DNA from 4 places in the Pantoea sp. NSTU24 genome. Region 1 is predicted to be linked to each of the others. Evidence: predicted binding sites of a transcription regulator. Region 1 holds the regulator's gene; each other region holds the start of a gene.
What was found. The regulator PurR, encoded in region 1, represses purine synthesis genes. The targets are predictions, from matches to a motif close to CANGCAAACGTTTGCNTG.
Positions count from the first base shown of each region.

Region 1 (3,360 bases):
GCCGATTGCTGTTAAAATTTTTGAAGGCTGATTATGTGGTCCGAATATGCATTAGAGGTGGTTGACGCGGTAGCCCGCGGAGGCAGTTTCAGCGCGGCAGCCCAGGAGTTGCATCGGGTGCCCTCTGCCATCAGCTACACCGTGCGCCAGCTCGAGCAGTGGCTGGCAGTCCCGCTGTTTGAACGTCAGCATCGGGAAGTGGTACTGACTCCGGCTGGGGAACATTTTGTGCGCGAAGGGCGCAGCGTCATCAAAAAAATGCTCGCTACCCGCAGACAGTGTCAGCAGCTGGCGAATGGCTGGCGCGGCCAGCTGAGTATTGCCGTTGACCGTATCGCCAAGCCTCAGCGTACCCGTCAGCTGGTCAAAGATTTCTATCGCCACTTTCCGGACATGGAGCTGAGCATCAGCTATGAAGTGTTTAATGGTGTCTGGGATGCACTGGCTGATGGGCGGGTGGAGATCGCGATTGGCGCCACTCAGGCCATACCGGTAGGCGGACGTTTTGCCTTCCGCGATATGGGCACACTGAACTGGCGCTGCGTAGTCGCGCCCGATCATCCTCTGACGCAGGCAAGCCAGATCGATGATGACACACTGCGCAGCTGGCCGTCACTGGTACTGGAAGACACCTCGCGGGCGTTGCCGCGCCGCATGACGTGGACGCTGGATAATCAGCGCAGGCTGGTCGTGCCGGAGTGGCAGACCGGGCTGGAGTGTGTGCAGGCTGGATTGTGTGTGGCGATGGTGCCCGGTCATCTGGCCAGGCCACTGCTCGACAGCGGCGATCTGGCCGAGCTGACGCTGCCGGTTCCCTTTCCGGACAGTCCCTGCTGCGTCAGCTGGGCAGAAGATCGTGCATCACCCGCGACAGGCTGGTTGCTCAGCTATCTGGGTGATGCACAGACGCTTAATCAGGAGTGGTTAAGCGAAGATTAACGTCGGTAGTCGCGGAACGGGCCGTCGGCGACGGAACGACGTTCGATCAGCGTCGGGTGAACCTCAATGGTTTGCGACACTTCGCGTTTGCTGGTGATACGGTCCAGCAGCATATCCAGCGCTTTTTCACCCAACTGGGCTTTTGGCTGATGAACGGTGGTCAGGGCTGGTGCGAAATAGCGCGCGTTGCGCACATTGTCATATCCGATCACCGAAATATCCTGAGGAACGCGCAGCCCCATCTCATCGGCAGCACAAATCGCGCCCATCGCCATGATGTCGCCGCCACAGAACACCGCTGTAGGACGCTGTTTCTGCGACAGGATCTGCTGCATTGCCTGATAGCCTGATTCCGGCTCAAAGTCACCCTGAACAATCCATTCGTCCCGTGGCTGAATACCTGCTTCTTCCAGCGCTTTCAGGAAACCGGCATGGCGGCCGCCACCGGTATTACGCTCCATCTGGCCGGGGATAGCCCCGATATCACGGTGTCCGCGTTCAATCAGATAGCGGCCAGCCAGATAACCGCCCTGGAAGGCATTGTCCAGCACTGTGTCGGTGAAATCAGCGCGGGATTCGCCCCAGTCCATCACCACCATCGGGATATTACGGTTCTCTTCCAGCATCTGCAGCAGGTCGTCCGGGTATTCGGAGCACATCACCAACAGGCCGTCTACGCGCTTCTGCGCCATCATACTGAGATAGGCGCGCTGCTTTTGCAGATCGTTATGCGCATTACCCAGGATCAGCGTGTAGCCTTTATCAAAGCAGTGATTCTCAACGGCTTCGATAATTTCAGCGAAGTAGGGCGCTTCGCTGGAGGTAGCCAGAAGCCCCAGCGTGCGGGTGTGGTTCACTTTCAGGCTGCGTGCCACGGCGCTCGGCGAGTAGTGCAGTTCTTTAATCGCCTGCCAGACCGCATCACGCGTCTCTTCAGCGACAAAGCGGGTTTTGTTAATGACGTGCGAAACGGTGGTTGTGGAGACGCCAGCGCGTTTTGCCACATCTTTTATTGTTGCCATGAGAATCGGACTCCAGTGCTTATCTAACGCTATGATAAGCTTAATGTTAAACGTTTGCGTATGCTCAGGGAATTTTTCGCAAAAATGCCGCGTTTATGGCGGCTGAACAGCCGCTGGCGGAGGTAAACACGCCTGAAAAGATGCGCAAACGGAATCAGCGTTGCGCGCGTTGCGCAACGAAAGCGGGATTCTAACAAGGCTGGGCGGATAAAACGAGATTTTTACCGTATCCTGTGGGAAAATGGAGTAACCCTGAAAACAGTAAGGTTAAGAGGTGAGCAATGAGTTCCGATCTCAAACTGGCGTTAATGACCACCGTTGGCTGTCTGCTGATGATTGTGGCCTTTAGTTTTACCGCCATTCTGCACTAAAAAAAAGCCGGGACTTTCCCGGCTTTTTTTGGCTGTGTTGCGGTTCAGCGGATAGTTTTCGGCGTCATAACCCGGCGGGCACCGATGTAGTGACGCTGCCAGTAATCTTCCCCTAAGGCGCTAATCTGAATATCTTTGCCGGTACGTGGCGACTGAATAAACTTGCCGTCGCCCAGGTAAACACCGACATGATCGGCGGTGCCGCGGCCATTAATGCGGAAGAAGACCAGGTCCCCTTTCTCCAGTGATTCACGCTTGATCGGCGCGGCATCACGCAGGTGGTACATCTCGTTCGCGGTGCGTGGGATCTTAAACTTCACCAGATCTTTGTAGGCGTACCAGACCAGGCCACTGCAGTCGAAACCCGTGTGCGGTGATGTTCCGCCCCACTGATAGGGTTTACCCAGCTGGCCCATCAGCTTTGTCATCGCCGTTTCACGCGCTTTCTGGTAACGCTGACGGTGAGACTTACTCATTTTAATCGTGCCGGTTTCGCGGGCGTCCGCGTCGGCAGTTTTCAGCGTACGCTGATGACCATAACGTTTCTTTTCATGATTCTTGCTGATACGGGCAGTTTTAAGCGAGGTCTTTTTAGCAGGTGTCTGTGTCGCGGTGAGTTCAGCTTTTTTCTGTTTCTTTGTTTTGAGTTTCTGAACCGGCGTCACGCGCGGTTTTTTTGTGACCGTTTTGACCGTGCGACGCTTGCGACGTTCATCGTCGCGCGCACTCTTTTTCTCTGCTTTATGCGTACTGACGTTCACCGGTGCGTGAGGCGACGCAGCGGCAGTGTTGAAAAACAGTTGCGCAAAGGCCAGCATGAAAAGCGTAATGATTAAACGCATAGTCCGTTAGTCAGTTAAGTTGTCATGGCCACTACGCACCGTGACAAAGTTGAGATTAATCTGATCAAAGATCAGCGCCCAGGCCATTCTAGTCCAGTTCTTTTAAAAACTGTAAGGCCTTTTATTATTAATCTTTGTAACCATCGAAATTGCGTCGAAAATGAACATTTTCAGCGTCTTATATCA
Region 1 is NZ_JBKIWZ010000001.1:1,111,197-1,114,556, forward strand. It holds gene punR (DNA-binding transcriptional activator PunR) at 34-939, shown strand; gene purR (HTH-type transcriptional repressor PurR) at 936-1,961, opposite strand; gene ACLHDD_RS05485 (YnhF family membrane protein) at 2,243-2,332, shown strand; gene ACLHDD_RS05490 (C40 family peptidase) at 2,377-3,174, opposite strand.

Region 2 (3,360 bases), 620 kb from region 1:
CAACGTTCAGCGGTCAATCACTACCTGCAACAGACCCGCGAGTTTTTCCGGCAGCAGGATGTCCATCTGCCGCCGTGGGCCGACTACGGCCTGAGCCAGTGGCGCGCCCGTGATCCGGAGGCGATGCAGGAGATTCTGGCACTGCGGCTGGGCTGGGATCTCACCAGCTTTGGTGCAGCAGATTTTCTGCAGACCGGGCTGACGCTGTTTACCCTGCGCAACGGCTCGCCGGATGGACGTCCCTGGCATAAACCCTATGCTGAGAAGATCATGCACGTCCGTGAAGGGCAGCTCACGCCGATGCACTACCATCCGCGCAAGATGGAAGACATTATCAACCGCGGCGGCGGGAATCTGATCGTCGAGCTACATAACCGCGAGGGGGACGGGCTGGCGGATTCGCCGGTTGCGGTATCGCTGGATGGGCAGCGTCAGACGCACGCCGCGGGTTCACAGCTGCGGCTCTCGCCGGGTGAAAGCGTAACGCTGGAGGCGGGCGTCTGGCACAGCTTCTGGGGAGAGCGCGGCTATGGCGACGTGCTGGTGGGCGAAGTGTCGATGCCCAACGATGACGAAAATGACAACGTCTTTCTGACGCCGCTGGCCCGATTTAATCCCTTGGACGAAGACGAAGCGCCACGCTGGCTGCTCTGTAACGACTACGCCCGCGGCTTTGCCTGACCCCTGTGCCGGACGCTGATTATGACTTCGCGGGGTATCCGGGAGCGGACATCCTCATTTTTCTTATGCTGCGGGCGGGTGGTGGCAAGTGAGCAGAGCGCCGCATTCGCACACGCCCCGGAACGGGTTGCTTCGGCCATTCTTGCGGTGATCGAAAGCGGCGCGGCACAGGTGGATCTGGTGCCGCGCGTCTATGGCAGAACGCTTGATGAGTAAGAACACCGGACTGCTAAAGGGCCCGGCGGCACCACTCAGGCGATCTGGCTGGCGCGCGGCGCAATTTCCGGCCTGACCACGTCAGCCGAGAAAACATAGCCCAGTCCGCGGATGGTGCGGATGAGATCGGGCTGATGGGGATTGGTTTCAATTTTCCGGCGCAGCCGCATGATCAGCACATCGATGGTGCGGTCAAACACGTCAAGGCTCTCGCTGTGGGTCAGCTCCAGCAGTTGATCGCGGGTCAGCACCTTACGGGCATGACGAATCAGCGCCCGTAACAGGCTGTATTCGCCCTGCGTCAGCGGCACCAGTTCACGCTGCGGATTAAACAGCTGGCAGCGTTCATCGTCCAGTTGCCAGCCGCTGAACCGCCAGCCCGCCTGCCCGGGGTCGGCCAGCACCGTTCGCTCACTGCGCCGCAGGGCCGCCCGGGCACGCGCCACGACCACGCGGGGATTAAAGGGTTTCGCGATGTAGTCATCTGCGCCCATCTCCAGACCCACGACCATCTCCGCTTCCGATCCCATACCGGTAAGCATAATCACCAGCACTTCCGGCCGCTGACGGTGAAGCTCCTGCAGCACCAGCAGACCGTTGGTGTCAGGCAGCATCATATCCAGCATCACCAGCGCAATGTCCGGGTGTTCGCTGAGCATTGACAGCGCATCGCGTCCCTGGTGACAGCAATAAACCGTCAACAGATGTTCACTTAGCGCATCCTGCAGGACATCGCAGACGGCAGGATCATCATCCACCACTAAAATCGCTGGCTTCATGGCGCGGCCTCAATGTTGCAAAAGAGTTAATTCAGGAGTCTACACAGGCCAGAAAAGGTTGCCTGGTAAGCGTGCTGAAACGTGACCAGCTTCGCCTGTGAGAGTGCAGAAGCGTGCGCTGACGCAGAGTTTTCAGGCAGTCCATATCAGTCGCAGGAAAACGATTGCGCAGGAACGGTGCATTGCACCATAATCGCGCCTCGTTTTGGCTCGGAATTGTCTCAGGCTTCTCCGGCCCTGCCAGGTAATCGATTGCGTCGGAAGATGGCATGGCAATTGCTTTTGGCAGTGGGTTAGTCACGGATGTCAGGCGATATCGGCTTGTCAGTATGCAGCGGCCGCTCTCCCTTTCCCGGAAACAGAATAATCAGCATGCAAACCCCTTTGGCAAGAGAGACGGCTGTCTCCTGTATCGAGAGATGATGATGTTAGAAAAACTATTCAAACTCAAAGCGCACAACACCACGGTCCGGACCGAGATTATCGCCGGGATCACGACCTTCCTGGCGATGGCATATATTCTGTTCGTTAACCCGAGCATTCTGGGCGCAACCGGCATGGATAAAGGCGCGGTGTTTGTTGCCACCTGTCTGGCGGCGGCAATTGGTTGCGTGCTGATGGGGCTGATCGCCAACTACCCGATTGCGCTGGCACCGGGCATGGGACTGAATGCGTTCTTTACCTACACTGTCGTACTGCACATGGGCTATACATGGCAGGTGGCGCTGGGCGCCGTTTTCCTCTCGGCAGTGATTTTCTTTGCGATGTCGCTGTTTAAAATCCGTGAGTGGATTATTACCAGTATTCCGCTGCCGCTGCGCGCCGGGATTGGCGCGGGTATCGGGCTGTTTCTGGCGATTATTGCGCTGGAAGGTGCAGGCATTGTTGTTGATAACCCGGCAACGCTGGTCGGCATTGGCGATCTGACCAAACCCGGTCCGCTGCTGGCGATGCTCGGTTTTATCGTCATCGTGGTGCTGGAAGCGCGTCGCGTAACCGGTGCAGTGCTGATTGGTATTCTGCTGGTCACCTTTATTTCGATGGGCATCGGCCTGACGCCGTTTGCCGGTGTGTTCTCTGCGCCGCCGTCGATTGCGCCAACCTTTATGCAGCTTGATATCGCGGGCGCGTTTAACGTCGGTCTGGTCAGTGTGATTTTTGCCTTCCTGTTCGTGGACGTGTTTGATAACACCGGTACGCTGCTGGGCGTAACCAAACGTGCCGGACTGGCGGATGAGCAGGGTAACGTGCCGAAAATGGGCCGTGCGTTGATTGCTGACAGTGCGGCAGCCTTGTTTGGCTCACTGCTGGGCACCTCGACCACCACCAGTTATGTGGAGTCGGCAGCGGGTGTGAGTGCGGGTGGCCGTACCGGTCTGACGGCAATTGTGGTCGCCGTGCTGTTCCTGCTGGCGCTCTTTTTCTCGCCGCTGGCGTCAAGCGTACCTGTCTATGCCACCGCGCCTGCGCTGCTGTTTGTGGCAGTATTAATGGCATCGGGTCTGGCCGAGATTGACTGGAAAGATATCACCACCGCCGCGCCGGTAACAGTGACTGCACTGACCATGCCGCTGACCTATTCCATCGCGAACGGCATCGCGTTTGGTTTCATCACGTGGACGCTGGTCAAGCTGCTGAGTGGTCGTGCGAAAGAGGTGAATGCGGCGCTGGTGATCCTGTCGAT
Region 2 is NZ_JBKIWZ010000001.1:1,727,644-1,731,003, reverse strand. It holds gene ACLHDD_RS08380 (D-lyxose/D-mannose family sugar isomerase) at 1-681, shown strand, start outside; gene ACLHDD_RS08375 (hypothetical protein) at 763-897, shown strand; gene ACLHDD_RS08370 (response regulator) at 933-1,676, opposite strand; gene ACLHDD_RS08365 (NCS2 family permease) at 2,099-3,360, shown strand, end outside.
Region 2: a site for PurR is predicted at 1,830-1,847, ahead of ACLHDD_RS08365 (NCS2 family permease). Genes of this name have one in related genera too.

Region 3 (3,360 bases), 1.1 Mb from region 1:
GCAGCTGTGCCACCACATGCTGCATAAAGGCCAGCGGGCCACAAAGGTAAAAATGGGTGTCGGCTGAGGCGAGCCGCGCAGAGAGCTGGCTGATATCCATTACACCCTGAGCGTCATAGCGACCGGCATCGTCATCTATGGGATGGCGATACCAGACCCGGCTGGCGAAATCGCTGAGCAATGCGCCCGTGTCGCGCACCTCTTCCGTAAAGGCGTGCTGTCTGCCATTCTCTGCCGCGTGCAGCCAGCTGACAGGCGCCGGATGGTGAGCGGCCGCCAGGGCATGCAGCATCGCCAGCATCGGCGTCTGTCCCACGCCCGCAGAAATCAGCGCCACCGGGGTGACAGGATCGACTTCCAGGAAGAAGTCGCCGTGGGGGGCGGCCAGCTGCAGCACATCGCCCACTCTGCCGTGTTCATGCAGCCAGCCGGAGACCGTACCCTGCGCCTCACGTTTTACCGCGATACGATAATCTTTGCCGTTACTGAGGTGCGTCAGCGAATACTGACGAATCTGATGATAGACGAAGCTGGCGGGCTGCAGATGCACTGTCAGATACTGACCCGGTTTAAAGGCGGCAACCGGACCTCCATCGACCGGTGAAAAGGTAAAGCTCTTGATCGCCTCGCTCTGCGGCGCAATAGCGCTGATGCGAAAGGCCCGGGTGCCGCGCCAGCCGCCGCTCTGCTGTTCCGTCGCCTGATAGATCTCCTCTTCCCGCCGGATAAACAGATCCGCCAGCACGTTATAGGCCCGCCCCCATGCAGCCAGAACCTCATCGCCCGGATTCAGCAGCTCTTGAATGGTCGCCAGCAGGTTTTCGCCAACGATGGCGTACTGTTCAGGCTGAATATTGAGGCTGGTGTGCTTCTGGGCGATTTTCTCCACGGCCGGCAGCAGGGCGGCCAGATTCTCCAGGTTAGCGCCATAGGCGCAGATCGCATTGAACAGCGCTTCGCGCTGGTCGCCATTGCGCTGGTTGTTCATGTTAAAGACATTTTTGAGTTCGGGATGGTGCGACAGCATACGGTCATAGAAGTGTGCAGTCAGCGCCGGGCCGCAGGCGGCAATGGCAGGCAGGGTCGATTTAACGGTGGCGATAGTCTGTGCATCAAGCATAAGAATGAACCTCACGGTAAAGATGTATTTCAAATGCATCTTATGGCTGCTCTGCTCATCCTGTAAATATGCCGTTCGTTTTTTCCATCATCGGAGTGGCAACTTTTATGTGCATAATGAGAAATGATGGTTTCCGTCGGCAGGCAAACGCCGCAGGATGGGACAGACAAAAAGTGTAAAAAAGCGATGCCATCTGCCAGCCAATCGTTTGCGTAAAAAGAGGCGGTTCACCCTACCTTCACCTGTTAAAACGGTTTACACTGTGGACCTTCGCCCCTGAGAGGGGGTAAATACCGTCAGAAAGTTAGCTGAGTCAGGAGATCCGGATGTTAAAGCGTGATATGAACATTGCCGATTACGATGCCGAGTTATGGCAGGCAATGGAGCAGGAGACAGTGCGTCAGGAAGAGCACATTGAACTGATTGCTTCTGAAAACTACACCAGCCCGCGTGTTATGCAGGCACAGGGTTCTCAGCTCACCAACAAATACGCTGAAGGTTATCCAGGCAAACGCTACTACGGCGGTTGTGAATACGTTGATATCGTTGAGCAACTGGCTATCGATCGCGCTAAAGCCCTGTTTGGCGCCGATTATGCTAACGTGCAGCCACACTCCGGTTCACAGGCTAACTTCGCGGTTTACACCGCGCTGCTGCAGCCGGGCGATACGATCCTTGGCATGAACCTGGCGCACGGCGGACACCTGACCCATGGCTCACCGGTTAACCTGTCAGGTAAACTCTATAACGTCGTGGCTTACGGTATTGATGAAGCCGGTAAGATTGACTACGACGAACTGGCGGAACTGGCGAAAACTCATAAGCCAAAAATGATCGTCGGTGGCTTCTCGGCCTATTCCGGCGTCTGCGACTGGGCGAAAATGCGCGAGATCGCGGACAGCGTCGGTGCATGGCTGTTTGTCGATATGGCACACGTTGCGGGTCTGGTGGCTGCTGAGGTCTACCCGAGCCCGATCCCACATGCGCATATCGTTACCTCTACCACGCACAAAACCCTGGCGGGTCCGCGTGGCGGCATCATCCTGGCGAAAAACGGCGACGAAGATTTTTACAAGAAACTGAACTCGGCAGTTTTCCCTGGCGGTCAGGGTGGCCCTCTGATGCACGTTATCGCCGGTAAAGCGGTTGCCTTTAAAGAGGCAATGGAGCCGGAATTCAAAACCTACCAGCAGCAGGTGGCAAAAAATGCCAAAGCGATGGTTGAGGTGCTGATTGCGCGCGGCTACGACATCGTGTCTGGCGGAACGCACAACCATCTGTTCCTGATTGATCTGGTAAGCAAAAACCTGACCGGCAAAGAGGCGGATGCGGCACTGGGCCGTGCCAACATTACCGTGAACAAAAACAGCGTGCCAAACGATCCGAAAAGCCCGTTTGTCACCTCCGGTATTCGTATCGGTACCCCTGCAGTGACCCGTCGTGGCTTCAAAGAAGCCGACGTGCGCGAGCTGGCGGGCTGGATCGCCGACGTGCTGGACAACATCAATGACGAAGCGACCATTGAGCGTACCAAACAGAAAGTGCTGGATATCTGCAGCCGTCTGCCGGTTTACGCATAATCGCTAACCTGTTGTGAAACAGCATCAAAAGGATGGCTTCTGCCATCCTTTTTTATTGCCTGTCCCGCAGCGCTCTGCCAGAGTAGCGCCCACTTATGCTGCCATGCGGCACACCTGCTGGAGGGAATATGGCAATCGCGTCTGCCAGATGGCTCGGACTGGGCTACTTCACTTACTTCTTCTGTTACGGCATCTATCTGCCCTTCTGGGGCGTGTGGCTGAAAGGCACCGGTCTGGATGCGGAAAAGATTGGCCTGCTGCTGGGCTGCGGTATGGTGGCGCGTTTTGTCGGCAGCCTGCTGATCGCCTCTCAGGTCCGTAATCCCGACCGGCTGATCACCGCACTGCGTCTGCTGGCGCTGATGACCTGCCTGTTTGCCGCCGGTTTCTGGGCAGGGGAGCAGTGGATGTGGCTGCTCAGCGTAATGATCGGTTTTAATCTCTTCTTTTCGCCGCTGGTGCCGCTCAGCGATGCGCTGGCCGCCACCTGGACGCAGCAGATTGGCCTGGCTTATGGGCCGGTCAGACTATGGGGTTCCCTGGCCTTTGTGGTCAGTTCGGCGTTAACCGGCGTGCTGGTCAGCGCTTACTCCTCTCAGGCGATCCTGCTGCTGCTGTCCATAGGCGTCATCGCCATGCTGGGTGGCATGATGCTGAATC
Region 3 is NZ_JBKIWZ010000001.1:2,247,838-2,251,197, reverse strand. It holds gene hmpA (NO-inducible flavohemoprotein) at 1-1,120, opposite strand, end outside; gene glyA (serine hydroxymethyltransferase) at 1,447-2,700, shown strand; gene ACLHDD_RS10625 (3-phenylpropionate MFS transporter) at 2,829-3,360, shown strand, end outside.
Region 3: a site for PurR is predicted at 1,318-1,335, ahead of glyA (serine hydroxymethyltransferase). Genes of this name have one in related genera too.

Region 4 (3,360 bases), on a different contig from region 1:
CCAGCAGGTTGGCCAGTGAGCCTTTTATTCGCTATTATCACCTCATTTCATGAGCCGAATAATGGTGCTTATTCGGCTCATCCACCCTGATCGTGAGCCGCTTATGAGCGTTACCTGGATCTGGCAGCAACCGGACTGGCCCCATTTTTACTGGCAGGATGCGGTGCTGTTACCGCGCCTGCGCCATCTTCAGCAGCAGCGCGGCCTGCTGCTGGGGCGTGCCAGCCTGCAGACCGACGGCGAAACACAGACACTGGATACCCTGCTCAGCAATATCCTCTCCTCCTCCGCAATCGAGGAGGAGCGGGTCAATGTGCAGTCAGTACGTTCGTCACTGGCACGCCGGCTCGGTGTGTCGGAAGCACAGCCTTATCCGGTGTCCGATCGCTCAGAAGGGCTGGCCGCCATGATGCTGGATGCAATTAATAACCGCAGCCAGCCGCTGACGCTGGAACGTCTTTATCAATGGCATCACTGGCTTTTTCCGGCGGATGAGTGGACGGTGCAGCGCCTGAGCGTCGGCACACTGCGCGGCAGCGAGCCAATGCAGGTTATTTCAGGACGCCTTGACAGGCCCACGGTTCATTTTGAAGCGCCGCCGCGTCACGGACTGGAGCCCCAGCTGGCGCAGTTTATCGACTGGTTCAACAGCAGCCAGCAGAATGTGATGCTGGACCCGCTGCTGCGCGCCGCCATCAGCCACTTGTGGTTTGTCACTCTGCACCCGTTTGATGATGGCAATGGTCGTATCACCCGTGCATTAACCGATCTGGCGCTGGCGCAGGCGGACAGTCAGAGCATTCGCCTTTATGCCATGTCTTCCGCTATCCTGGCGCAGCGAACCGGCTATTACCGAATTCTTGAACAGACGCAAAAAGGCGACCTCGACATCACACCCTGGCTGGTGTGGTTTCTGGATATTCTGGATGAGAGCCTGCAGCAGGCGATGCAGGTTATCGAACGCACGCAGAAAAAGGCACGTTTCTGGCTGCGGCATCAGGGAACCGGTTTAAGCCCTGAACAGGTAAAGGTGATGAACCGGTTGCTGGATGGCGGGGAGCAGGGTTTCGAGCTGGGCATCAGCGCCAGTCAGTATCAGAAAGTCGCGAAAGTAAGTAAGGCAACCGCGACGCGACATCTGGCCGAACTGGTGGAAAAAGGCTGTCTTTACAAACTGGAAGGCGGCGGCAGGAGCACCCGTTACCAGGTCAGCCACGCGGAAAACAAGGCGGTCTGAGGCCGCGCAGGCCAGAAACGACAACGCCGGAAGGGTGGCTTCCGGCGTTGTGGCGATCAGGCGGCTTTAACGGCGCGCACTTTCTTTGTCGCGGGCTCGTCTGCCTGCTCGCTGGCATCCTGATCGGAAACGGCGCCAGACTTCGATGCGCTGGCCGCCACTGTCGGCAGTTTGCTGGTGCGCAGGATATGCTGAACAGCATCTTTCTGATCGGCCATCAGCAGGCCCAGCGTTTCTGCCTGAGATTCGCCCATATCAGGCTGCTGCTGTAACAGCCAGTCGGTGAAGGCTTCGGCCATATCGAGCATTTTGTCGTAGGCATCGGCCTCTTTCTTATTGGCAAACGTCATCTTCTCTTCACCCTTTCTGACTACTACAAATTTTGTTTCAACAGCCATCTTTTTCGCCCTCAGGTACTGTGTATACATACAGTATATCATGCCGGTAATGCATTGCCAGCAGAGAATAGCGTTTACGGGTTGTGCGCAGGCTAACCTTGTCCACGCACAGGTTTTTTATTTTTCTTGTGCCAGTGCTCACTACACCAGCAGCTCCTCAAGAAACATCGCCAGCGCTTTGCGCGGATCGTCCTCTTCGGAGACGATCACCTCGATCCCCCACTGCCCCAGCACCTCTTTCGCCACCGGGTTGTTCCGGTTGGTGAACAGGTAGGATTTGGGCCGCGCGGTCGCCAGCCCGGTACGTCCCCACATTTTGGTCAGGCGGTAGAACAGCAGGCGGATATTGAAATCGCTGATGCTGTAGCCGACAAAGAGTACCGAATTGCCCATGACATCGTGCGTCAGTTTGATGTCGAGCGGCGAGTCGAAATAAAGGCGTTCAAAATAGCTGCTCTCATCGAGCACGATGGAGGTGTCATCGTCAAAGTCACCGTGCAGCTTGATGATGTGGCGTTTATCCTCGGTGAGAGAGACCAGGTCGGCCGCATTGGCTACTTTGTAGTAAGGCACACCGTTGGCGTCGTGCGCTGCTTCCAGCCAGCGGTCATAATTCGTCGTGTAGATACGGGAGAAATTTCCCTGGGTGATCATGGTGTGAATTTCCGAAGACCGGACATCGATATCCGGACGATGCCATTCACGATCCATCCAGCTACGCAGCGGGCCGAGCGAGCCTTTTTTCTGTTTGTAATACTCCGCCAGCGACAGGTGGGTTCCGTAGGTGTTAAAGATTTTCGGGTCGTAACCCAGCTCGTTGGCAAGATGCGCAATCAGTTCATGCCACTCCGGCAGGCCGAAATTGCGCGAGATACCCGCCCCGGCGAACAGGATCAGTTTGCCGGAGTCATAAGCACGCTTAAGTTCAGGTTTCATGCCACGCTCCGCGAGGTTTTTAAAAAGGTGGCAAAGCGATCCAGCGCGATACGGCGCATTGAGATCTCATTTTTAAGTTCACCCATTTCTGCAAAGGTCTGGTCATAGCCTTCGGGGACAAACACGCAGTCCCACTGAAAGCCGCGCGTGCCAGCAGGTTCTGCGGCGATGGTGCCGCGCAGTTCGCCCGAAAACTGATACATTTTGCGACCATCGCAGTAGCCGAGCACCGTCTTGGCGGTCACGGCCTGGCTGTCGAGCCCCTGCACCAGCGCGGTAAAGCGATCGGCGTCCAGACGGTTCCAGAAAATGCGGGTCAGTCCGGCGGGCAGGCCGTTCAGGCCATCCAGATAAAGGCCGGTATGTTCGACAAACAGCGGTCGCCCTATCAGGGAGAAGGCTTTGGTGAGTTTGTCGCGCACCAGGTCCAGCTCGTTCTCGGTCTGAATCTCTTCGATACGACGGGCGATGGGCAACACTTCGACCCCGACAGGTTCGAGAATTTTGCGCACCTCCGCCAGTTTTTGCTCATTGGCAGAAAGGAATCTGATTTTCATGGGGCTTCCAGGTCAATTACTCCGGCACGCCGTGAGGGTTTTTATGGGTTCAGGCGGGCAGGATAAATCACTAACGCTGGAGAGTGTAGTTCAATTCCGGGGTCATCCACTGACCTGAGACAGAACCGGCAGGCTTCTCTGCCGGTTCTGTCGGTTCAGTAAACGATGCCGGGAGGATTGAGGGCTGATTGAGAGATGGCTTCATCTTGTTCACCCCAGCGCGCCAGAACCT
Region 4 is NZ_JBKIWZ010000003.1:263,676-267,035, forward strand. It holds gene ACLHDD_RS19795 (Fic family protein) at 104-1,237, shown strand; gene ACLHDD_RS19800 (YebG family protein) at 1,294-1,635, opposite strand; gene ACLHDD_RS19805 (SIR2 family protein) at 1,777-2,571, opposite strand; gene ACLHDD_RS19810 (non-canonical purine NTP pyrophosphatase) at 2,568-3,128, opposite strand; partial or broken gene ACLHDD_RS19815 (ABC transporter substrate-binding protein) at 3,284-3,360, opposite strand, start outside.
Region 4: a site for PurR is predicted at 1,724-1,741, ahead of ACLHDD_RS19800 (YebG family protein). Genes of this name have one in related genera too.